DNA from 4 places in the Arthrobacter sp. NamB2 genome. Region 2 is predicted to be linked to each of the others. Evidence: riboswitches for the same ligand, from Rfam matches in the RefSeq annotation. Region 2 holds a riboswitch; each other region holds the start of a gene.
The links. Region 2 has a riboswitch for S-adenosylmethionine ahead of FDK12_RS07340 (MetQ/NlpA family ABC transporter substrate-binding protein). Riboswitches for the same ligand answer to the same signal wherever they lie in the genome.
Positions count from the first base shown of each region.

Region 1: it holds a riboswitch for S-adenosylmethionine, as region 2 does, so the genes downstream of both, FDK12_RS10390 (bifunctional o-acetylhomoserine/o-acetylserine sulfhydrylase) here and FDK12_RS07340 (MetQ/NlpA family ABC transporter substrate-binding protein) in region 2, are expected to answer to the same signal.
Region 3: it holds a riboswitch for S-adenosylmethionine, as region 2 does, so the genes downstream of both, FDK12_RS00095 (ABC transporter substrate-binding protein) here and FDK12_RS07340 (MetQ/NlpA family ABC transporter substrate-binding protein) in region 2, are expected to answer to the same signal.
Region 4: it holds a riboswitch for S-adenosylmethionine, as region 2 does, so the genes downstream of both, FDK12_RS14890 (methylenetetrahydrofolate reductase) here and FDK12_RS07340 (MetQ/NlpA family ABC transporter substrate-binding protein) in region 2, are expected to answer to the same signal.

Region 1 covers NZ_SZWI01000005.1:108,706-114,598, forward strand. Annotated here, with positions in the region: gene hutI (imidazolonepropionase) at 1-557, shown strand, start outside; gene FDK12_RS10375 (CPBP family intramembrane glutamic endopeptidase) at 614-1,411, shown strand; gene FDK12_RS10380 (DUF1540 domain-containing protein) at 1,553-1,840, shown strand; gene FDK12_RS10385 (VOC family protein) at 1,900-2,541, opposite strand; SAM riboswitch class IV at 2,666-2,783, shown strand; gene FDK12_RS10390 (bifunctional o-acetylhomoserine/o-acetylserine sulfhydrylase) at 2,866-4,182, shown strand; gene FDK12_RS10395 (homoserine O-acetyltransferase MetX) at 4,189-5,331, shown strand; gene FDK12_RS10400 (hypothetical protein) at 5,461-5,703, shown strand.
Region 2 covers NZ_SZWI01000003.1:177,044-182,936, forward strand. Annotated here, with positions in the region: gene FDK12_RS07330 (methionine ABC transporter permease) at 1-639, opposite strand, end outside; gene FDK12_RS07335 (methionine ABC transporter ATP-binding protein) at 639-1,667, opposite strand; gene FDK12_RS07340 (MetQ/NlpA family ABC transporter substrate-binding protein) at 1,740-2,627, opposite strand; SAM riboswitch class IV at 2,785-2,900, opposite strand; gene FDK12_RS07345 (maleylpyruvate isomerase family mycothiol-dependent enzyme) at 3,066-3,704, opposite strand; gene FDK12_RS07350 (hypothetical protein) at 3,810-4,727, shown strand; gene FDK12_RS07355 (GAF and ANTAR domain-containing protein) at 4,817-5,527, shown strand; gene FDK12_RS07360 (GAF and ANTAR domain-containing protein) at 5,794-5,893, shown strand, end outside.
Region 3 covers NZ_SZWI01000001.1:17,451-23,343, reverse strand. Annotated here, with positions in the region: gene FDK12_RS00105 (Fur family transcriptional regulator) at 15-476, shown strand; gene FDK12_RS00100 (catalase) at 516-2,003, shown strand; SAM riboswitch class I at 2,189-2,278, shown strand; gene FDK12_RS00095 (ABC transporter substrate-binding protein) at 2,378-4,048, shown strand; gene FDK12_RS00090 (ABC transporter permease) at 4,054-5,013, shown strand; gene FDK12_RS00085 (ABC transporter permease) at 5,041-5,893, shown strand, end outside.
Region 4 covers NZ_SZWI01000012.1:864-6,756, forward strand. Annotated here, with positions in the region: gene FDK12_RS14885 (PIN domain-containing protein) at 1-229, shown strand, start outside; SAM riboswitch class I at 794-906, shown strand; gene FDK12_RS14890 (methylenetetrahydrofolate reductase) at 1,010-1,918, shown strand; gene metE (5-methyltetrahydropteroyltriglutamate--homocysteine S-methyltransferase) at 1,966-4,341, shown strand; gene FDK12_RS14900 (O-acetylhomoserine aminocarboxypropyltransferase/cysteine synthase family protein) at 4,453-5,805, shown strand; gene FDK12_RS14905 (cystathionine gamma-synthase) at 5,807-5,893, shown strand, end outside.

The DNA of each region.
Region 1 (5,893 bases), on a different contig from region 2:
TGCGCGTGCACGGCAACCAGCTGGGGCAGGGCGAGGGAGTCGCCCTCGCGGTCGAGTTCGGCGCCGCCAGCGTCGATCACGTCAACCACCTGTCCGACGGCGACGTCCGCGCGCTCGCGGCTACGTGGGAAGCATTCGCCGGGGACGGTGCACCCGGAACCGTCGCGACCTGCCTGCCCGCCTGCGACCTCTCCACACGCCAGCCGTTCCCGCCTGCCCGGCAGCTGCTCGACGCCGGCGCGCACCTCGCCCTCGCGAGCAACTGCAATCCCGGCACGTCCTATACGAGTTCGATGGCATTCTGCGTCGCCACGGCTGTCCTGCAGATGGGGCTGACCGTGCACGAGGCGGTCAGGGCCGCCACGTTCGGGGGAGCGCTGGCACTGCGGCGGCACACGGGGGACGACGTCGACGGGCGTCGCGCCGTCGGGTCGCTGGCCGTCGGGCACCGCGCGGACCTGCAGGTGCTCAACGCGCCGTCGGCGACCCATCTGGCCTACCGTCCCGGGATGCCCCTCGTCCACGCGGTCTGGAAGGCCGGTAACAGGGTCAGGTAGGGGGGTGCCCCGTGCGGCAACTGGGAATCACCGGCGGCCGCTGGGAGGATAGCGCCATGCCTGCATCCTCCGCGTCCTCCATGGCAGATCCAGGCCGTGCAGATGCTCCCGCACCGAGACGCCGCATCACGGCGGAGCTGCTGATCGTCTTCGGTCTGTCCCTCGGCCAGTCCGGGGTGTACGCCATCGTCAACCTGGCGGAGAAGCTGACTCGCGGCCCGCTTGCCGGGCAGACCACCACACTCAATCCGGTCCTCAACGACCGGCAGTACTTCGATCTCACCTACCAGCTGCTGGGGATCTTCTTCGCGCTGGTCCCGGTGGCGCTGGTGCTCTTCCTGCTCAGCGGGCAGGGTGCCTCGGCGTTCCGCCGACTCGGTCTCACGTCCGAGAGACCCCTGCGCACCGTCGGTCTCGGGGTCGGCCTGGCGGCGATCATCGGCGTCGGCACTCTCGGTGTGTACGCCGGCGGCCGCGCGCTAGGGATCACGACGGCACTGGTGCCCGCCGCGCTCGACGCCTACTGGTGGACGGTTCCTGTGCTGATCCTCTCCGCGGTCCGGCATGCGGTGCTCGAGGAGGTCATCGTGGTGGGCTACCTCTTCATCCGTCTGCGGGAGCTCGGCTGGTCAACTCCCGCGATCATCCTCACCAGCTCCCTGGTGAGGGGCAGCTACCACCTCTACCAGGGCTTCGGGCCCTTCATCGGGAACGTGCTGATGGGGCTCCTCTTCGCTTTCTTCTACACCCGGACCCGTCGTGTCATGCCGCTCGTGATCGCCCACGCCCTGATCGACACCACGGGATTCGTCGGATTCGCGCTGCTCGGACCCGCCATCGGAATTGGCAGATGAATGCGGGCAGATAAGCCTTACCTCCGCTCATTGCGCACGCCGATCATGACTAAATTAATCGACAATTGCGGTGCTAGCGTGAATTCATTCGGGATTTCGGCGGCTTCGACCGGGGCTGCACCGGACCGGCCAGGAGGAACCATGAGCGTCGTCACCAGTGTCTCTGAGTGCAGTGTCCACAACTGCTCGTTCAATCACGACGGCTGCACTGCCGTCGCCATCACGGTGTCGGGAAGCGAGGAGCACGCGTCCTGCGCAACCTTCATCGACACCTCCATCAGCGGGGGCCTGCCCAAGATGCTCGCGCACGTGGGCGCTTGCCAGCGCTCCGAGTGCAGCTTCAACCACGACCTGCTGTGCAGCGCTCCTGCGGTCAAGGTGGGCCCGGGTGCCGAAGCGGCTGACTGCCTGACCTATACCCACGCCTGACCAGGAGAAGACAAGAGGGGGCCGGACGACGTCCGGCCCCCTCTTCTGTCTCTGCCTCATCAGATCTCGATGCGGCCTTCTCCGGTCTCGAAGGTCACGGACATGATGCCCGGCGTACCGTTCGGAGCGATCCACTGCACCTGCACGCCGTCGAGCGTCTCCTCGACGTCGGTGCCGAGCCATTCGGTGACGCGCTCCGAGGATCCGGCGATCGTCAGGCAATCCAGCTTCACGGAAGCCGGGCGCGCCTTCGAGGGGTGGAGGGGCTCGGTGCCCTCGTCCCAGCGGAGGAGGTAGGGCACCTGCGGGTCCGCGATCAACCCCTTGATGCCGATCTGCTGCCACGTGAGTTCCTGGCCGTCGGGGAACTTGCGGTTACCCGGTACGGCACTGCGGCCGAGGCGTTCCTCGAACGGACCGAGGTCGTCGACGGCGACACACCAACCCATCCATCCGCCGCCGGCCTCGGAGCGGGCCCGGACTGCCTGCCCGAACGGGGCCTTGTCCGACGCCGGGTGGTTGAGTACCTCGACGACCTCCAGGTACTGGCCGTTCGCCAGAGGGAAGATCATGTTGCGGGTGCCGAAGCGCGGGTGTACGCCGCCCTTCACGGCCTCCATGCCGAGCTTGGCCGAGATCCGGTCGGCCGTCGCGGCAAGTCCATCAGGTTCGCAGGCATATGAAACGTGGTCCAGGCGCATGCCGACATTTTGGCACTAAGTGATGAACGTCTCGACTTAGGCTCGCCTTACCGTTCCTGGCGGTCCACTTCACGCAAGGTCATACGGGTTGCCGGATCGGCCCCGATGGGTTTTCATGAGTGCAGGTCATGAGTGCCAGCACGAAGCCCCGGCTTGCTGGCCGGCAACCCTCCAACCGCGGTGGGGTGCCCCGGGTGAGGACCAGGCTCGGCGTCGCCAATGGCGCCGTGCAAGCGCGGGCTCCTCCGGGGTCCGGTCTCCTGGAGCGGTGTCCACCGGCCGGAGCATCGGACCACGCGGAGCCCCTATCGACTAGGGAGCACCATGTCCAACGATTGGTCCTTTGAGACACGCCAGATCCACGCCGGCCAGGTGCCGGATGCAGCCACGGGAGCGCGTGCGCTGCCCATCTACCAGACGTCGTCGTTCGTCTTCCCGAGCGCCGAGAGTGCGGCGAACCGTTTCTCGCTGACCGAACTGGCGCCCATCTACACGCGCATCGGCAACCCGACCCAGGAAGCGGTCGAGACGAGGATCGCCAGCCTCGAGGGCGGAGCCGGGGCACTGCTCCTCGCCTCCGGGCAGGCCGCCGAAACCTTCGCGGTGCTCAACATCGCCGAGGCGGGAGACCACATCGTGGCGAGCCCGAGCCTCTACGGGGGCACCTACAACCTCTTCAAGCACACCCTGAAGAAGTTCGGTATCGAGACCACCTTCGTGGAGGATCCCGACAACCTGCAGCAGTGGCGGGACGCCATCCGGCCCAACACGAAGCTCTTCTTCGGCGAGGTCGTCTCGAACCCGCGGCAGGACGTCCTCGACCTCGAGGGCATCAGTGCCGTCGCGCATGAGCACGGACTGCCCCTGGTCGTGGACAACACCCTGTCCACGCCGTACCTGATCCGGCCCATCGAGTGGGGAGCCGACATCGTGGTGCACTCGGCCACGAAGTATCTCGGCGGGCACGGCAGCGCCATCGCGGGCGTGATCGTCGACTCGGGCAACTTCGACTTCGCGCAGCACCCCGAGCGGTTCCCCGGCTTCAACACCCCCGACGAGAGCTACCACGGACTCGTCTACGCGCGTGATCTCGGCGTCGGCAGCGCCCTCGGAGCCAACCTCGCGTACATCCTCAAGGCGCGCGTCCAGCTGCTCCGGGACCTCGGGGCGTCCGTGTCCCCGTTCAACGCCTTCCTCATCGCGCAAGGGCTCGAGACCCTCAGCCTGCGTGTCGAACGGCACGTGCAGAACGCCCAGGCCGTCGCCGAGTGGCTCGAGGCGCACGACGACGTCGAGCGTGTCTCCTATGCGGGTCTCCCCTCGAGCCCCTGGTACGAACGCGGCAGGAAGTACGGCCGCATCGGTACCGGCGCCATCGTCAGCTTCGACATCGTCGGAGGCGTCGAGGCCGGCAAGCGCTTCGTGGACGGCCTCGAGCTCCACTCGCACGTCGCGAACGTCGGCGACGTCCGCTCGCTCGTGATCCATCCCGCGTCCACGACGCACAGCCAGCTCGGAGCAGAAGCGCAACTCACCGCGGGCGTCCGGCCGGGGCTCGTCCGGCTGTCCGTCGGCCTCGAGAACATCGCCGACATCCTCGCCGACCTCGACGCCGGTTTCCGCGCTGCGAAAGAAGCCTGACCCTTCGTGACCACCTACCCTCCTGCTCCACTGCATTCCGGATTCAACGCCGCGGCCCCCGAGGGGGACGGGCTCCTGCGCATCGGCTCGATCGGTCCGCTGGCGCTCGAGACCGGAGGCGAGCTGCCAGACGTCCAGCTCGCCTTCGAGACCTGGGGCAGGCTGAACAGGGACGGCTCCAATGCGGTACTCGTGCAGCATGCCCTGACCGGCAGCTCGCACGTCGCGCGGGGCTCGTCGGAGGAGGAGGGCTGGTGGGATGCGCTCGTCGGACCCGGGTGTCCGGTGGACACCGATCACTACTTCGTGGTGTCCGTCAACATGCTGGGAGGCTGCTACGGCTCGACGGGGCCGGCCAGCCTCGCTCCCGACGGTACGCCCTGGGGCTCGCGCTTCCCCTTCGTCACCATCCGTGATTCCGTCCGCGCCGAGAGCCTGCTCGCCGACCAGCTCGGTATCGGCCAATGGCACTCGGTGCTCGGGGGATCGATGGGAGGGGCGCGCGCGCTCGAATGGGCCCTGATGTATCCGCAGCGCGTGGAACGGTGCGCGGTCATCGCCTGCACTGCCGCCAGCTCGGCCGAACAGATAGCGTTCGCCCAGGCGCAGCTGCAGGCCATCCGACTCGACCCCGCCTATCGCGGCGGCGACTACTACGACGGCCTGCATCCGGATGCGGGCCTTGGACTCGCCCGGCGGATCGCGCACATCACCTACCGATCGGAACATGAACTGGAAGCGCGCTTCGGTCGGGCGGAGCAGGACGCCGAGCAGCCCCTCGGGGCCGTCCTGCCCGCCGATCGGGGGCGCTATCAGGTGGAGAGCTACCTCGACCACCAGGCGGACAAGCTCGTGGAGCGTTTCGACGCCAACAGCTACGTCGTCCTGACGGAGGCGCTCATGAGCCACGACGCCGCACGCGACCGGGGGAGCCTCGACGCTGCGCTGGGGGCCGCGACGTCGGAGTTCTTCATCGCCGCAGTCGACTCGGACCGGCTGTACTTCCCGGAGCAGTCGCAGCGGCTGGCTGATGGACTGCCCGGGACTGTCCCGGTTCACACGATCTCCTCGCCGGTGGGCCATGACGCGTTCCTCACGCAGATCCATCAGCTCGACGCGCAGCTGCGCGCCACCCTCTACGCGGTGTAGCAGATACCGGTTGGGTTTCCAGCGGCGGGCACCTAGGCTGGGAGCTAAGCCTGCTTACTGATGGTCGGCAGGCACGTTCGAGGTACAACGCCCCCGGACTCACCGACGTGAGATGAAGAGGAGCTGTTCATGGAACTGAGCACCATTGGCTGGAACCAGGAAGCACGCGACAAGATCCTGCTCGATTCCGATCGCGCGCTGCAGGGAGCGGTCCGCGAGGCCGTCGAGACCATGCAGGGCAAGTCCCGCGACGAGATCTACGAGTTCCTGTTCCAGAAGCTGCAGCCGCAGTTCGTCGACTTCAAGCCCGGACCGGACCTCAGCGCCTGCGCGGACGCGGTAGCGAACGGCGACGTCGACCTGGAGAGCTGAGCGCCGCGGGTTCGATCACTGAGTCGTGACACGAGTGACCCGTGGGCATGGCGCCCACCGGTCATTTCTCTCATTCCGGGCATTTCCTGTGGCTCATGGCAGTCCTGGGCAGCACGCGGGCCCGACTCGTCACGCCACGACCTCGGTCCCTCGCCGACCCCGCGGCTTGTAAGCAGGACATGCTCGCGAT
Region 2 (5,893 bases):
AGCCAAGACGTTGCCCAGTAGCTGGACGGCCTGGACGAGCAGGACGATCACGATGACCGCGGCCCAGGTCACCACCGGGTTGAACTGCCGGTAGCCGTACTGGATGGCGAAGTTGCCCAGTCCACCGCCACCGACGCTTCCGGCCACTGCTGACATGTCGACGAGGGCCACGAAGATGAAAGTGTAGCCCAGGATCAGGGGTCCCAGGGCCTCCGGGATGAGGATGGTCAGGATGATCCGCAGGCGTCCGGCCCCGACGGACCGCGCCGCTTCGATGACGCCGGGCTGGACGGTCAGCAGGTTCTGCTCGACGATCCGGCTGATGCCGAAGGTGGCCGCGAGTGACAGCGTGAAGATGATCGCGCTGTTGCCGATTCCGGTTCCCGTGACCGCCCGGGCGAGGGGTTGGGCGGCCGCCAGGAAGATGATGAACGGGATCGGCCGGAAGATGTTGACGATGACGTTCAAGGTACGGAACACCGCGCGGTTGCCCAGGATGCTGCCGGACCTGGTGGTGTAGAGGCCGATACCCAGGAGGAGCCCACCCAGACCTCCGAAGAGGAGGCTCAGCCCGACGATGTAGAGCGTCTCGTAGGTGGCTTCCCAGAGTTGCGGGGTCAGGGGAATGAGGTCTTCCATCAGGCAAGCTCCTTCACGGCGATCCGGCCGGCCATGGTCTGCAGTGTCGAGGTGATGACGGCGTCCTGTCCGGTCAGGGCAAGGGTCAGGTGACCGAAGGCACGTCCGCGGATGTCGTTGATCCCGCCGTAGACGAGTTCGAACTCCACGCCCGCGGCGGCCAGCTCGAGGAAGACAGATGCCTGCGAGGAGTCGCCGTCACGGAAGGAGAAGGTGACGATGCGCCCGGTATGCCGCTCGCGGAGGACGGACAGTTCGTCGGGCGACGGGATTCCGCGCACCACCGTGGAGACGAACCGTCGGGACGACGCCTCGCGGGGATTGGAGAAGACGTCGAACACCTCTCCCTGCTCCACGATGCGTCCTCCGTCCATGACCGCCACCTTGGTGGCGAGGGTCTGGATGACATCCATCTCGTGGGTGATGACCACGATGGTGATCCCCAGCTCCTCATTGACCCGGCGCAGGAGCCGGAGCACTTCGTGCGTGGTCTCAGGATCAAGGGCCGACGTCGCCTCGTCGGCGAGGAGGATCTTGGGCGAGGTCGCCAGGGCGCGAGCGATGCCGACGCGCTGCTTCTGCCCGCCGGAGAGCTGCTCGGGATAATTCGAGGCCTTGTCCGCGAGCCCCACGAAGTCCAGCAGCTCGGTGACGCGGGCCTGGATCTCATCCCGCGTCCTGCCCGCGACGCGGAGGGGATACGCCACGTTGTTCCAGACAGTCTTAGCGTTGAAGAGGTTGAACTGCTGGAAGATCATGCCGATGTCCAGGCGCAGTGTCCGCAACTGGCGGTCAGGAACCTTCGTGACCTGGTGTCCGTCGACGACGATCTCGCCGCTCGTGGCCTTCTCGAGGGCATTGATCAATCGGACCAGCGTGCTCTTGCCTGCTCCGGAGTACCCGATGATCCCGAAGATCTCCCCTGCCTCGATGTCCAGGCTGACGTTGTCGATGGCATGGACAAGGGGATCGCCGCGGCGTCCCGGGGGAAAGCTCTTGGTGACGTTCCGCAGTGAGATGAGTGGCATGGTCTTCCTAGCTGGAGTAGTAGTGTGGCCGGCCAGGATCACCGGCCGGCCACACCGAGGGGAAACGAATCGTCAGCCTTGGGCCTTCGTGTCTTCCTCGACGGTGTCCAGACTCGTTTTCAGCTCCTCCACGGGGACCTTCAGGAACTCGGCGGTACCGCCCGAGGTCTCCTGCACCGCATCGAGGACTTCCTGGGTGTCCTGGTAGATGCTCACGAGCTTCTGGTAGGTCTCGTTGTTCTCCTCGCCTGCACGGGAGGCGAAGACGTTCACATAGGCAGCCGCAGCAGGATCCGCGGGATCGTCCTTCGCGATGGCGTCGTCGAAGCTGAGCCCGGCGTCCTGGACGAAGTCGTTGTTGATGATCGCCGCCGCGACGTCGGGAAGGGAGGTCGGGGTGAGCGACGCGTCCAGCGTGGTGACGGTGACCTTCGAGGCCTCTTCGTCGATGTCGTCGATCGTGGAGAACGCGCTGCCGCCGTCCTTGAGCACAACCAGTCCTGCGGACTGGAGAACGAGGAGGCCACGCGCAAGATTGCTCTCGTCATTGGGAACAGCAACCGTCGAACCCTCCGGAATCTCCTCCACCGAACCGTGCTTCGTGGAGTACAGCCCCAGCGGGTAGATCGCCGTCGATCCGACGGGGGTCAGTTCTTCGCCGCTGGAGACGTTGTAGCGCGCCAGGTAGACGAGGTGCTGGAACTGGTTGAGATCGAGGTCGCCCTCCGTCAACGCGGGGTTCGGCTGCGTGTACTCGGCGAAGTCGACCACTTCGAGGTCGATGCCCTCCTCGGCAGCGGCATCGGTGAGGATGGCCCATTCCGGGTCACTGGCCCCGACGACGCCGAGGCGCACTTTCTCGTCCCCTCCTTCGGAACTGGCTGCCGAGGAACCGCACGCGACGGTCACTGCAAGGAACGGGACGACGGCGATAGCCAAAAGCCTGCGGGAGTGAATCATTGGTCTTCTTTCTCGAACATCGGGAACGGAACGAGCAAGCCGTTGGTGCCGCCGCCGGAAGGCGTTGTGCACCTCGGAGGAACTACCCGACCGCGGCACGCTGGCTTGCTTCCATGTAGTGCGGGCGCAAACCATCACCGCTTGAGCAGCTCCGGAAACGCCGTACTTGCCAACCGGAAAATATCTCGGCGGCCGAATCTTCACCTGGAGCACCCCACTACGGGAGAGGGTTGCTGTCCAACCGGCCAGGGCCTGTGGCTGGAACTCTTGATTCTTCATCCGACGCTAATTCACGGCTCGGGACCGGTCAAAATGAACCGGCTCGCTACGTCACAAACGACGTGCACGTCCCTCGTGCTGGTGCCCACACGAGGGAACTGATATACCCGGGCGCCTCCGGCGTCGAACGGGACAGCCGGGAAGGCCGGCCGCGGTGTCCTATCGTCCGTCCAGCCGCCCGGCCAGCCGTTCCACGCCGGGGCCGGTCAGCCGCGCGAGCCCGACCGGACGGCCGGCCGCGACGAGGAGCAGGTCCTTCACGCTCCCTTCCACCCGGAGCCCCTCACCCGATGACCACTCCGCATCGGTCGCGACCAGCTCGAGTCCCAGAAGCCGCTCGGGAGCGCCCAGCATCCGGTTCCCCACGACGTAGGTCAGCACAGGAACGGCGACGTCGAGGCGCACGCGGTAGGCGCGGCCGAGCGCCTGGGCGATGTCCTGTCCGTGCACGAGCAGGTCGGTCAACGGGTCCATGGGAGCGCTGCCCGGGATGCGCCGGGAGGACTCCGCGCTCTCGCGCAACTGTTGGACGAGCTCGGCCGCGGTGAACCTCGCCGCACGGATGCGCGCGGTATCCGCGATCATCCGGTGGAAATTGCCGCGAGCTCTGATGGCCGCCACGACGAGGAATCCCACCGACGCCCTGGTCGGGATCGTCAGGTGGGCCACCACCTCCCGCACGGTCCAAGCAGAACACAGGGACGGTGCGGTCCACTCGGCGTCGTCGAGTGTCTCCAGGAAGCCGCACAGGTGCTGCCGTTCGGCTCTCACCGCCACCGCTATCTCATCTGGTTGCATGGTAGGGGCTCCCTGGTTGGCCGTACGGTGACAGGAGCAGTGTTCCATCCGGGGTGCGGGAGCACCAGAGCACTGCACGGTAGTCATCGGGAGGATGCAGCAGACATGGATTTCTTGGAGGAGGTGGCGAGGCTCTACGCCCTGCCGCTGGACCAGTTCACCGCTGCTCGGAACACCGCTGCGAAGCAGGCTACGCAGCACGGCGACAAGACGCTCGCCGGGACGCTGCGCAAGCTGCCGAAGCCGGCGTCGGCGGCCTGGCTCGTCAACGTACTCGTCAATCGCCGCCGGGATGAGGTGGAGCAGGTGCTGGAGCTCGGCGCGTCGCTCAAGGCGGCGCAGGTCAGCCTGGACCGAGCCCAGCTGAACGCGCTCGGCCAGCAACGCCAGCGCCTCCTCGCCGCCGTCGCGCGGCAATCCCTCGATGCGGCCGCCGAGGTGGGACACGACGTCGGGGCCGCCGCCCTCCCCGGTGTCGAGCAGACCCTGCGAGCCGCCCTCGCCGATCCCGCCGCCGCAGCAGCGGTGCTCACGGGCCGCCTCGTGCGGACGCTGGAGGCTACCGGTTGGGACCCGGTGGACCTCGAGGGGGCGGTGGCGGGACCCTTCGACCCGCCGTCCACCGCAGCCGACGCCGACGACGAGGGCCGGGATCCGCAGGCCAATGCAGGGACGCCGACCGGCGCCACGGATGGATCACGCAAGGCGCAGCAGCTGTCGCTTGCGCACCGGCGCCGTCAGGCCCAGGCCCGGCTCGACGCAGCCCGTGAAGCATCAGCCGAGGTGGAGGCAGAGGCATCCGGCATCCGCCGGCGGCTCGAGCGGCTCTCCGTTCGCCGTGATGGACTGACGGCAACCATCGAGGACCTGAACGAACGATTGGAGATCCTGAAGCGTGAACTCGCCGACGTCGACGGCCAGGCGGCAGGGCTCGACGAACAGGCGGCCGAGGCCGGTCGCTCCCTGAAGGAGGCGAGGGACGAGGAAGAAGCAGCAGAGGCTCTCCTCGAGGAACTGGGGTGACCATTCGGCACTGCGGGAGAAATCAGGCGTTGCCGGCCCGGCGTAGAGTGGAACGACATCAGCGGTATTCGTCGGGCCGGGAAGAAACCATGACCGAGCAAGAAGTTCTGAGCGATATCAACGACGAGCTGTTCGCCCTCTTGACCGAGACCGCGGGTATCCAGCAGTTCCTCGACGAACTAGCCCTCATCGCAGCACGCAGACTGTCGACGACGGGCGACGTGTCCTGTGCCATCACCCTGGTACGGCGAAGAAGGGCAGGCACACTGGCCGCGAGTGACGACGTCGGCCGGCACGCGGACGAGTTCCAGAACCGGTTCAGCGAGGGGCCCTGCCTCGAGGCGGCCGAGACGCAGCGCCCGGTCTACTGCGCAGACACCTCCACCGACACGCGCTGGCCTGCCTACCTGGGCAAGCTCGACAGCTCCCGCGTCCGGTCCATCCTCGGCGTGTCCTTCCCCCTCGACGACAGTGGGCGGGCTGCCCTGAACCTGTACTGCCCGCGTCCGGACGGCTTCCCCCCTGCCAGTGTCCAGGCTGCCGAAGCCCTCGCCGAAGCCGCGTCCTCATCCCTCAGGTTCGCCCTGCGCGCTGCCACGACCGGCGAAGAGCAGCACCACCTCGAGGCCGCACTGGCTTCGCGGCGGACCATCAACACCGCCGCCGGGATCATCATGTTCCAGAACAAGTGCTCGCAGGACGAAGCGTTCGCCATCCTGCAGCGTGCCTCCAGCAGCAGGAACATGAAGCTGCGGCTGGTCGCGGAGCGCGTCATCCGGTCCGCCAGCGAGCGGTCCTAGGCGCCGGGCCAACGGGCGGGTACGCGAAGTCGATCGCGCGAGCCACGACATCGACGGTCCTGCGCGCAGCCGCCTCGATGCAGGGTCCGTCGTCGAATCCGGGCCGGACACCAGCGGATCGGCCGGCGGGTCACGCAGGTACCGGCGATCGTGAGCCGCCGGCGGATTTGCCCCCGGCGCACAGCAGTGACTATCTTGAACGACGTCTAGAAGTGGGCGCCGTGCATCGCCGGCCTGCCCGGCTTCAGGACTTCTCGAGGCCTATTGTGGAATCCGAGCCCACCCTCAACGAACTCGCCGTCGTCTTCGGCCGTGTTCGGGGGCATCTCCTCACCGAAGAAACAGTGCAGCACGCCGTTGACCTTC
Region 3 (5,893 bases), on a different contig from region 2:
GGTTTGATGGAGCCATGACGCAGACAGCCAGGACACCGGAGGCCCGCAAGGCCCAGTGGTCCGCTGCACTGCATGCCCATCATCGCCGCGTGACACGCCAGCGCCTCGCCGTCCTCGCCGCCGTCGAGCAGTGTCCGCACGCGACGGCCGACGACGCCGCGACCGCCGTTCGCGCGGAACTGCCCCACATCACGGTCCAGTCCGTCTACGTGATCCTCGCCGACCTCACCGACATCGGCCTGCTGCGGCGCATCGAGACGCCGCACTCCCCCGCCCGCTACGAGACCCGCGTGGGCGACAACCACCACCACGCCGTCTGCACCGGATGCGGCCGCATCGAGGACGTCGACTGCGCGGTGGGACACGCGCCCTGCCTGACCCCGGAGTGGTCCCCCGGCGCCTCGCGCATGACCATCCAGATCGCAGAGGTCCTCTACCAGGGCCTCTGCGACGGCTGCCGCACGGCAGCCCCCTGAGCCACCACCGATCCCTCAACCCCTAGGAATAGGAGCACTATGTCCGCGAACTTCAGCACCACGCAGTCCGGCGCCCCCGTCATCGACGACAGCAACTCGTCCGTCCTCGGCCGCGACGGCGCCATCCCGCTGACCGACCACTACCTCGTCGAGAAGCTGGCCCAGTTCAACCGCGAGCGCGTCCCCGAGCGCGTGGTCCACGCCAAGGGCGGCGGTGCGTTCGGTGTCTTCGAGACCACCGAGGACGTCAGCATGTACACCCGCGCCGCGCTGTTCCAGAAAGGCGCGACGACGGAGACCCTCCTGCGTTTCTCGTCCGTCGCGGGCGAGCAGGGTTCACCCGACACGTGGCGCGACCCCCGCGGCTTCGCCCTGAAGTTCTACACCTCCGAGGGCAACTACGACCTCGTGGGCAACAACACCCCTGTGTTCTTCATCCGCGACGGCATCAAGTTCCCCGACTTCATCCACTCCCAGAAGCGCCTCCCCGGCACGAACCTGCGCGACGCCGACATGCAGTGGGACTTCTGGACGCTCAGCCCCGAGTCCGCACACCAGGTGACCTGGCTCATGGGCGACCGCGGCCTGCCGAATTCGTGGCGCACCATGAACGGCTACGGCTCGCACACCTACATGTGGATCAACGAATCGAACGAGAAGTTCTGGGTCAAGTACCACTTCAAGTCCAACCAGGGCCACGAGGTCCTCACGGTCGACGAGGCGGAGGCACTCGCCGGTTCGGACGCGGACCACCACCTGCGCGACCTCTCCGAGAACATCGCGAAGGGCAACCACCCGAGCTGGGACCTCAAGGTCCAGATCATGCCGTACGACGACGCGAAGACGTACCGGTTCAACCCGTTCGACCTCACGAAGGTGTGGCCGCAGGGCGACTACCCCCTGATCCCGGTCGGCAGGCTCACGCTGAACCGCAACCCGGAGAACTACTTCGCGCAGATCGAGCAGGCCACGTTCGCGCCGTCGAACTTCGTGCCCGGCATCGCCGCCAGCCCTGACCGGATGCTGCAGGCCCGCATCTTCTCCTATGCCGATGCGCACCGCTACCGCGTGGGCACCAACCACGCGCAGCTGCCCGTGAACATGCCGAAGAACGAGGTGCGCAACTACTCGAAGGACGGCGCGGCACGCTACTACTTCAACTCCTCCTCGACCCCCGTCTATGCCCCGAACTCCGTGGGCGGTCCGGCGGCAGACCCTGCGCAGTACGGAGCGCACGGCGGCTGGGAGAACGACGGCGACCTCGTCTACGCGGCGCACTCCCTGCATGCCGAGGATGACGACTTCGGCCAGGCCGGGACGCTCTACCGCGAGGTGTTCGACGACGCGCAGCGTGCCCGCTTCCTCGAGACCATCACCGGTGCGGTCGGCGGCGTGAAGAGCGACGAGATCCGCGCCCGGGCCGTCCAGTACTGGGCCAACGTCGACGCCGAGCTGGGGGCGAAGCTCGCCGCGAACCTCGGTTCCGGCGTCGAGCCCGCCACCGAGTCGGAAGCAGCTCTCTACTAGGCGACCACCAGCTCCCTGCACGAACGAAAGGGCGGACCCGCAAGGGTCCGCCCTTTCCGTGTCCCGCCCCCCCTGGGAGCCGCACCATCGCGGAATGTTTCGCTGGAAGTCCTGCGCGTCTTGATCGCCCGACCGATCTGCGATTACATCGCCATAGTCCGTCGGGTTCGCTCCCCGGGACTGAAAGACCATCCAGAGCGGCTGAGAGACCTGGCTCGTTGAAGCCGCAGCAACCACCCCGCCGGGGCCGGTGCTACTGCCAGGACCGATGGAGATAGCCTTATCCCCCCGTTGGTGACGACCGACCTCTCGTCGGTCCGAGCCCTCCTGCGTGCGCGGATAGGGAAGCCTCGATCACGACTGAGAGGACCGGCATGACTTCCCGCACCGTTTCGAGCCACAACGACGCCCGACTCCGCCCCGTCCTGACGCGAAGGTCACTGCGCATGACGGCGATGTTGGGCATCGCAGCCCTCGCGCTCACTGCCTGCGGGTCGACGGCGGACACCGCTGCGCGGCAGGACGCTGCCTCGGGAGAACCCGTCGAGGGAGGAACCCTCGTGTACGCGGAGGTGACGCCGATCAACAATTGGCAGACCCAGGCCGCACGCTTCTACGAGAAATCGAACGTCCTCAACAGCGTGCTGGACCGCCTGACCTACTTCGATCCCGAGCAGGGCGAACTGGTGCCCTGGATCGCTTCCGAGTTCTCCGCCAACCCGGAAGCGACCGAGTTCACGTTCACCATCCGCCCGGGCGTGACGTTCAGCGACGGCACGCCCCTGGACGCCGAGGCGGTCAAGCTGAACCTCGACGCGCTGGGTCTCGGCATCGAAGCCGCACAGATCCAGCCGAACGTGGACTTCGCCGGGTACGCGTCGGCCGAGGTGATCGGTGAGGACCAGGTGAAGGTCACGCTGTCCTCCCCCAACGCGAACTTCCTCCGGGCCACCTCGTCCGTCACCGCGGGCCTGGTGTCGCCGGCAACACTGGAGCTTGATGCGGCGGGACAGTCGGCGATCAGCAAGATCTCCGGCTCCGGTCCTTTCGTCTTCGAGTCCGAGAAGCCGGACGAGGAAGTGGTGCTCGCCAAGCGCGCGGAGTATGCCTGGGCACCGGAGACCTCCGCCAACCAGGGGGATGCGTACCTCGACAAGGTCGTCGTCAAATACCTGCCCGAGGTAGCCCACCGCGCCGGCGCCGTGCAATCCGGGCAGGTGGACCTGGTGCGGGGCCTCCAGCCCCTGGACGAGAAGACGCTCGCGGGGAGCGGGAACCAGGTGCTCCCGGCCGAGGGCGTGGACCTCACGGCGAACATGGCTGCGGTCCGGATCGGCAGCGGGAAACTCGCCGATGAGGAGGTGCGCCGAGCCCTGCAGATCGGCATCGACCGGCAGAGCATCAAGGACACCGTCCTGTCCGACAGCTACGAGCTCGCCGCCTCGGTGCTGAACCACAAGGCCCCTGGTTTCACCGACCTGTCCGACGAGCTCGAGTACCAGCCGGAGGAAGCCCGGAAGCTGCTCGACGCCGCCGGCTGGAAGGTCGGAGCGGACGGCATCCGGGAGAAGGACGGCGTGAAGCTGGAGGTCACCGTCACGAGCTCCAACAACTCCGTGGTGATCAAGCCCGCCTTCGAGCTCATCGAGCAGCAGTGGCGCGAGATCGGGGTCAAGCTCAACAACCGCGCCGGTGACAACACCTTCCTGGCCACCGCCATGCCCGATCCGAACGTGGAATTCTTCGGAACCCGCCAGTTCATCTACGGGGGCCTCGGCCCCATCTTCGAGCCCGCCAACAACACCATGACGCACACCAGCGATCCGGAGCTCAATGCGATCTTCGCCGCTGAGCGCGCTGCTGCTCCGGGTCCGGAGCGGGACGCCCTGCTGGCCGAGGAACAGCAGGCACTGGTCCTGGACAAGGCCTACTCGCTCGTGCTGTGGGACGAGGTCCAGGTGTACGGTGCGCACAGCGGAACGCACGTCGAGTTCACCTCCGGCACGGCACCTGTGTTCCAGGGCGCTTGGAAGACGGGCGGCTAGCGCTGGTGGCACGCTACCTCGCGCAACGGATCGGGCAGGCACTGCTGGTGGTGTGGCTCGCCTACACCCTCGTCTTCCTCGCCGTGCAGCTCCTGCCCAGCGACCCCGTGACGATCTTCCTGACCGTCGACTCGGCGGTCGACCAGGCCGCGATCGACACGATGAAGAGCCAGTACGGCTACGACCAGCCCCTGCCGGTGCAGTACGTGCACCAGCTGCTGGGACTCTTCTCGGGCGACTTCGGCTACTCGCTGGCGTCGGGCGAATCGGTGAGTGACAGGATCAGTGGTGTCGCCGGATCGACGGTGGTGCTGGCGGGCTCCGCCTTCGTCACCGCAGTACTCATCTCGGTCCTGCTGGTCGCCGCCGCCACCCTCACCCGGTCGGGTGCCACCCGTCGGTTCCTCGTCAACCTGCCTCCCCTGTTCTCCGCGGTACCGGTGTTCTGGCTCGGGTTGGTCCTGCTGGAACTGCTGTCCATCCGCTGGGGCGTGATGTCGCTGTTTCCGGACGGCTCCTTCCTGTCGCTGGCCGTTCCCGTCCTGGTCCTCGCCGTCGTCGTCTCGGCCCCGATGGCCCAGGTACTGCTCAAGAGCATGGCCCATGTCTACGAGCAACCGTTCATCGACGTCCTGAGGGCCAAGGGCGCCTCGCGGTCATGGATCTTCTTCCGCCACGCGCTCAAGAACGCGGCAGGGCCGGCCCTGACGATCACCGGTATCACGGTGGGGACACTCTTCGCCGGGTCCGTCATCACGGAGACCGTGTTCGCCCGCTCCGGTCTCGGTTCGGTGGTCCTCCAGGCCGTCACGACCCAGGACGTCCCCCTGGTCCAAGGGCTCGTGCTCCTGACCGCGACGGTCTTCGTGGTCGTCAACCTGGTGGTCGACCTGCTGTATCCCCTGCTCGATCCGCGCATCCTCAAGAGCAACCGCCAGGGGTCCCCACGGGCCCTCGCCGCCTGACGACCAAGACACGATCGAGGTATCTCCATGCCCGCCACCAGGAATTCCCAGCTCCCGGTCCTTCCGGCCGCAGCAGCACCGGCGATGCCGGTCGGCCCCGACGCGTCGTACGCGGCGATCGACGACGTCGGCCTCGTGCACCCGGCCGCACGGCGCCGTCGCAGGGTGCTCCGCAATCCTTCCCTGTGGGTCCTGGCCCTGCCCCTGACCGTGATCGCAGCCTGGGCGCTCGTACCCGACTGGTTCACCGCGTACTCGCCCCTCGACGGCACCCCGAGCGAGAACTTCCAGGCGCCGAATGCCACCCACCTCTTCGGTACGGATCATCTCGGCCGCGACGTCTTCGCCCGCGTGGTGCACGGAACGCGGCAGACACTTCTGACCGCAGGACTCGCCGTCCTGATCGGGCTGGTCGTGGGCTCGGTGGTCGGGCTGGTGGCGGCGACCGCAGGACGTGCGGCGGACGCCGTCTCCATGCGACTCGTCGACGTGCTGCTCGCCGTACCCGGCTTCCTGATCTCCCTCGTCATCGTCACGGCTTTCGCTCCCGGGCCCGTGTCCCTCGGGGTCGGTGTCGGCATCGCCTCGGTGGCGTCGTTCGCACGCGTCGTCCGATCGGAGGTCCTGCGTGTCCGGAACCTCGACTTCGTCGAGGCGTCCTTCCTCAATGGCGGCACCTACTGGTCGGTGGTGCTCCGCCATGTCCTCCCGAACGCCAGCGGACCGGTCCTGGCGCTGCTCGCCGTCGACCTCGGGGCGGCCATCCTCGCGATCTCAGGACTGGGCTTCCTCGGATTCGGCGCCCCACCACCCACTCCGGAGTGGGGACTGCTGATCGCGGAAGGACGCCAGTACCTCGGCAGTGCGTGGTGGCTGACGT
Region 4 (5,893 bases), on a different contig from region 2:
GGAACTCTACGGCTCGAATATCCTGCCCATCGACGTTGATGTGGCCATCGCATGGGGTCCGATAGCGGGCGGTGACGGTGTGCCGGCAGTTGAATCCCTCATTGCTGCAACCGCCGTTCAGCAGCATCTCTCCGTCGTGTCGGGAAACGTGGAGACCTACCGCAGGTTGGCCGTCCCAGTGATCAATCCCTGGGAAACGGATGCCCCGACCTCAGTGACTCTGCACTGACGGTCGCGCCGGCGGCCCACCGGACCGGTAATCCCTCGATCGAAGCGGACAACTGCACGGACGACAGCACGGACGAACTGTGGCCGCGACAGCACGGACAACTGCACGGACGACAGCACGGACGAACTGTGGCCGCGACAGCACGGACGAACTGTGCCCGCGACAGCGCTAAGGGCTGCGCCTCAGGATGCACGGACACCTGACTGCACCACCGACGTGGTGGCGACGTCGCGCTGCTGGCTGCAGTGACTGCCCGCGGCGAGGACCGCGAGGTCGACGCGTGACACTTCCCTACGTGTGGCACTTCCACACGTGATGAGGACCGATTGAGCGCTGGAACCTTCTCCTCGGCGTGGCCTGCCTGCCCCTCCTACGAGCTCCAATCTGCTTCTGACATCTCGCGTGACGGCACGAGCCGGGCACCGCCAATCCAGTGTTCTAGGCGCTGAATTTATGACGCCGTGGAGGCGCAGTGTGACAAGGCACGAGTCAGAAAACGTCATCCGACGCCATCTCATTGCAGGTTTGTGCCGGTGGCGGCGGTGCTGCTTACAGTGGTCCTACAAACCATCAAGAGCGGCCGAGAGATCTGGCTTGTTGACGCCGCAGCAACCATTCGATTGCCCTCCCGCCAGGGAGAGCAGTGGAAGCGGTGCTCCTGCCAGAACCGATGGAGACACATCAGTGAACGTACCTGAGGTCCCAGCGTGCTCGCAGACGGGTACCGCTGCACCTCGATCCGATCGTTGATCTACTCCCTCGGCCGTTTCGAGGAGTGGAATGACACCGCACGACCGGGCAGCAATACCGCCATCCTTGTCCTACGAGCTGTACCCGCCGGCGACTCCGGAAGCCGGCGACAGCCTGTTTCACACGATCGACGAGCTCTCAGCGACCACTCCGGATTATGTGTCGGTGACTTTCAGCGGCACACCTGGTCGTCGTCGGGCCTCCGTCGGGCTGATCAAGCACCTCGTTCGCAACACCAGGCTTCGTCCGCTTGCTCATCTGACCTGCGTCGGTGAGACGCGAGAGAGTCTCGACCGCTTGGTGCGGGAGTTTCTCGGGCTGGGAGTCAGGGGCCTGCTGGCACTGCGCGGGGACCTTCCGCGAGATCCTGAGGTTCCCTCCGGTGAGGTGTCGTTCGCGCACCAGCTGGTGGAGCTGATCCGGGACGTCGAGGCCCGTCACGGGGCGACACTGGCGGGCGGCAAGCTGGCAGTAGGTGTCGCGGCGTACCCCAATCGGCATCCCGAGTCGCCGTCGTTCCTGCACGACGTCGAGGTACTGGTCTCAAAACAGCGTGCCGGCGCCGATTTCGCGATCACTCAGGTGTACTTCGATCCCGCGCACTACGCCGCTCTGGTAGTGGCAGCCCGAGCCGCAGGCGTCACCATACCGATCATCCCGGGCGTGATGCCGATGGCGAACGTCCGTCGGCTCGAACGGCTGGCCATGATGACGGGCGTTCGTCCGGACGCTGCCTTGCTGCACCGACTGGAGACCGCATCCGATGACGGCGAGCGACGGCGGATCGGTGTGCGGGCGGCAGCAGTGCTGGCCCGGGCGGCCTTCGACGCAGGAGCTCCCGGCCTGCATCTGTACACGTTCAATGACCACCGCGCATCGGTCGAGGTCATCGATCAACTGGACCTGCCGGCTGCACGCTCACTCGCTGTCCCCGCATGAGCCGTCCCTCTCAGCAGAACATCACATCACTTCCAAAGGAGATCCCAATGAGCACCCCTAAAGCTTTCCCCACCGCCACAATCCTCGGCTACCCACGAATCGGACCGGGTCGGGAGCTCAAGAAGGCGGTGGAATCCTATTGGGCGGGAATCATCGACGAGTCCGGACTTCAGCGCGCAGCCGAGGAACTCCAGGACCGCACGGTCTCCCGCCTTATCGAGCTTGGTCTGGGCGGCGAGGATTCCTCGATCCCCGCGGACTTCGCCCTCTACGACCAGGTGCTGGATGTCACCGCTGCGCTCGGGGCCCTACCGACCCGCTTCGCTGATCTGGCCGACCAGGACGGTTCCATCGGCACCGCTGCCTATTTCACGCTTGCTCGGGGCGACGGCGAGCGGGCGCCACTGGAACTGACCAAGTGGTTCGATTCCAACTACCACTACCTGGTTCCGGAAATCGGCGTCGCGACGACGTTCACTGCCGTGGCCCACCGCCTGACGGCAATCGTCCGGCGGCAGCGTGAGCGAGGAGCGGTGCTGCGCCCGGTGCTGGTGGGCCCGGTGACCTACCTGCTGCTCGCCAAAGCGGAAGAGGGTGCGCCCACAGGATTCGACCCGCTGTCCCGCATCGACGACGTCGTCTCTGCGTACGAGGGCATCCTGGCGTCACTCGCCGAGGCAGGAGCCGAGTGGGTGCAGCTGGATGAACCGGGTCTGGTCAGCGACCGCGGCGGTGAGTTGGCAGCACCGGGTGGGTTGGTCGAGCGTGTGTACCGGCGGCTGGCCGGTCATGCCGAGCGCCCGGCCCTGCTGGTCACGACCGGTTATGGCACCGCGGGCAACCCGACGGCGCCCGGTCAGGCGCTCGCTGTGCTGTCAGCAGCCGGCGTCGAGGCCGTTCATGCAGATCTGGTCAGGGGTTCCAGGCCCTCCGACGAGGTGCTGCAGGGTTTGGGCGCGACGCGCCTGGTCGCCGGCATCGTCGACGGCAGGAATGTATGGCGGAACGACCTGCAGGCATCGCTGAGCGTGCTGGAGCAGTTGCAGGCCGGAACAGGCGCCACGGTCACGACGGCGACGTCGACGTCGTTGCTGCATGTGCCGCATGATGTGCGGGCCGAGACGGCACTGCCGGAGCACCTGCCGGCGTGGTTGGCCTTCGCCGACCAGAAAGTACGTGAGGTGGTCGTGCTGGCTGGGGGACTGGCTGATGGCCGGTCGACTGTGGCCACGCACCTCGAGGAGACGGAGGCTGCGCTGCAGCAGCGGGCACGCTTCGACGGCGTGGTCGTGGACCGGGTACGCAAGCGCATACGCGACCTGACCGCCGAGGCCTTCACCCGCGGCCCTGCCGAACGCAGGGCCGAGGTACAGCAGCAACGGTTGGGACTGCCGGTGCTGCCGACCACCACCATCGGGTCGTTCCCCCAGACCGGAGAGGTACGCAGCGCCCGGGCCGCGGTCCGCAATGGCAGCATCTCACCGGCGGAGTATGAGCAGTTCCTCCGGCAGGAGATTGCCCGCGTGGTGCGGTTGCAGGAGGGCCTCGGGCTGGACGTGCTCGTACACGGTGAGCCGGAGCGCAACGACATGGTCCAGTATTTCGCGGAGAACTTCGACGGCTTCGCGGCCACGGATCACGGCTGGGTGCAGTCCTATGGCTCGCGCTGCACCCGTCCGTCCATCCTGTGGGGTGATGTGTCCAGGCCGCAGGCATTCACGGTTCCATGGATCAGTTTTGCGCAGTCGCTCACCGAGCGGCCGCTCAAGGGCATGCTCACCGGCCCGGTGACCATCCTGGCCTGGTCCTTCGTCCGTGATGACCAACCGTTGGGAGATACAGCCCATCAGGTGGCGCTGGCGCTCCGGGATGAGATCGCCGACCTCGAGGCTGCAGGCATCGCGATCGTGCAGGTGGACGAGCCCGCCCTGCGCGAGCTGCTGCCGCTGCGTTCGGCGGATCACCAGCCGTACCTGGACTGGTCGGTACAGGCGTTCCGGCTGGCTACTGCCGGTGCCGGTGATCGGACACAGATCCACACGCACCTGTGCTATTCGGAATTCGGTGAGGTGATCTCGGCGATCGATGGGCTCGACGCGGATGTCACCAGCATCGAGGCCGCACGATCGCGCCTCGAGGTCGTCGCCGACCTGGCCGGCTTCGGTTACTCCCGCGGGATCGGCCCGGGGGTCTACGACATCCATTCGCCGCGCGTGCCCTCCGAGGAGGAGCTCTCCGCCCTCATCGCGACAGCGCTCGAGGCCCTTCCCGCGCAGCAGCTGTGGGTCAATCCGGATTGTGGACTCAAGACCCGGGGGTATGACGAGACCGTCCTGTCGCTGCGCAACCTCGTCGCTGCGGCCAGAACGGTGCGGGAGAGCGCCGATCTCACGACGACTGGACACGCACTGGCGCACTCCTGACCGCACGCGGCGGTCCTGCTCCGCTCCAGTGTCACGGGGCAGGGCCGCCCGCGGTCCTGCCCGGCAATCCGAATCCACGTACGTGACGACCGCTGACGAAGGAGCCCCTCGATGAGCACCGGTGATCCTGGCTTCACAGCCACCTCCCAGATCCATGCAGGCTACGAACCGCAGGCCCCCTACCGGTCGGTGGCTGTTCCCATCTACCAGACGGCCGCCTACGAGTTCCCGGACTACGCGTCAGCACGCAGCATGTTCGCGCTCAGGGAACCAGGCTTCACCTACACCCGCACCGGCAACCCGACCGTGGCGGCGTTCGAGCAGCGGATCGCAGCGCTCGACGGCGGTGTGGCGGCGCTGGCAACGGCAACAGGGCAAGCTGCAGTCGCCGTCGCCCTGTTGTCGCTGGCACGAGGAGGTCAGCACATCGTCGCCTCCTCGAAGCTCTACGGGGGAACAGTTGATCTGCTCACGGACACCTTCGCTGATTTCGGGATCGAGGTCAGCTTCGCCGATCCGCTGCACCCCGAGGTCTGGCGGGCAGCGGTGCGTCCTACGACAAGGGCCTTCCTGACCGAATCGATCGGCAATCCTCTGGCCACGCTGCAGGACCTTCCGGCGATCGCCACGGTCGCGCACGACGCCGGGGTCCCACTGGTGGTGGACAACACCCTGGCGACTCCGGCGCTGTACCGGCCGCTGGACCTCGGAGCCGACATCGTCGTCTACTCCGCGACCAAGTTCCTCGGCGGGCACGGGACAACACTCGCCGGCGCCGTGGTCGACGGCGGGCGCTTCGACTTCTCCAGATATCCGGACAAGTGGCCGCAGATCACCCGTCCCAAGCGTCGGTACGGCGGGGATGTCCTCTGGGAACGCCACGGTCACGGCGCCTATCTTGCACTGGCACGCAGCAAGTACCTTCATGATCTCGGCCCCTCCCTCTCGCCTACGAGCGCCGCGCATATCCTGCAGGGGCTCGAGACCCTGGACATCCGCGTTGCCCGTCATGGGCAGAACACCCGGGAGGTGGTGCGATTCCTGACCGGGCACCCCGCTGTCGCAGCGGTACACCACCCGTCGGTCCAGGATCACCCGCAGGCCGAGCTGGCGGCCAGGGACTTCCCCCGGGGTGCCGGAAGCGTGTTCTCCTTCGACCTGGCCGCCGATCCTGGCCAGGTAGAAGGGTTCATCGACAGGTTGCGGTTGTTCAAGCTGGTGGCCAACGTGGGAGACACGCGATCCCTGGTGGCCCATCCCGCGGCGATGACCCACTGCCGGCTGAGTCCGGAGCATCGGTTCGCGAGCGGAATCGCGGACACCACGATCAGGCTCTCGATAGGGCTGGAGACCGCGGGGGACCTCGTTGCAGACCTGGATCTGGCCCTCGCTCCGTTGATCGCGTCCGCTCGAGCGGACGCCCGTGCCGTCGGAGCCGTCGCCCCTGCAGGAACGGGAGCCTGATATGCCGCAGTACTCTGGATTCAACACCACGGCGGTCCACGCCGGGCAGGAGCCGGACCCTCTCACCGGGGCCGTGATCCCGCCGATC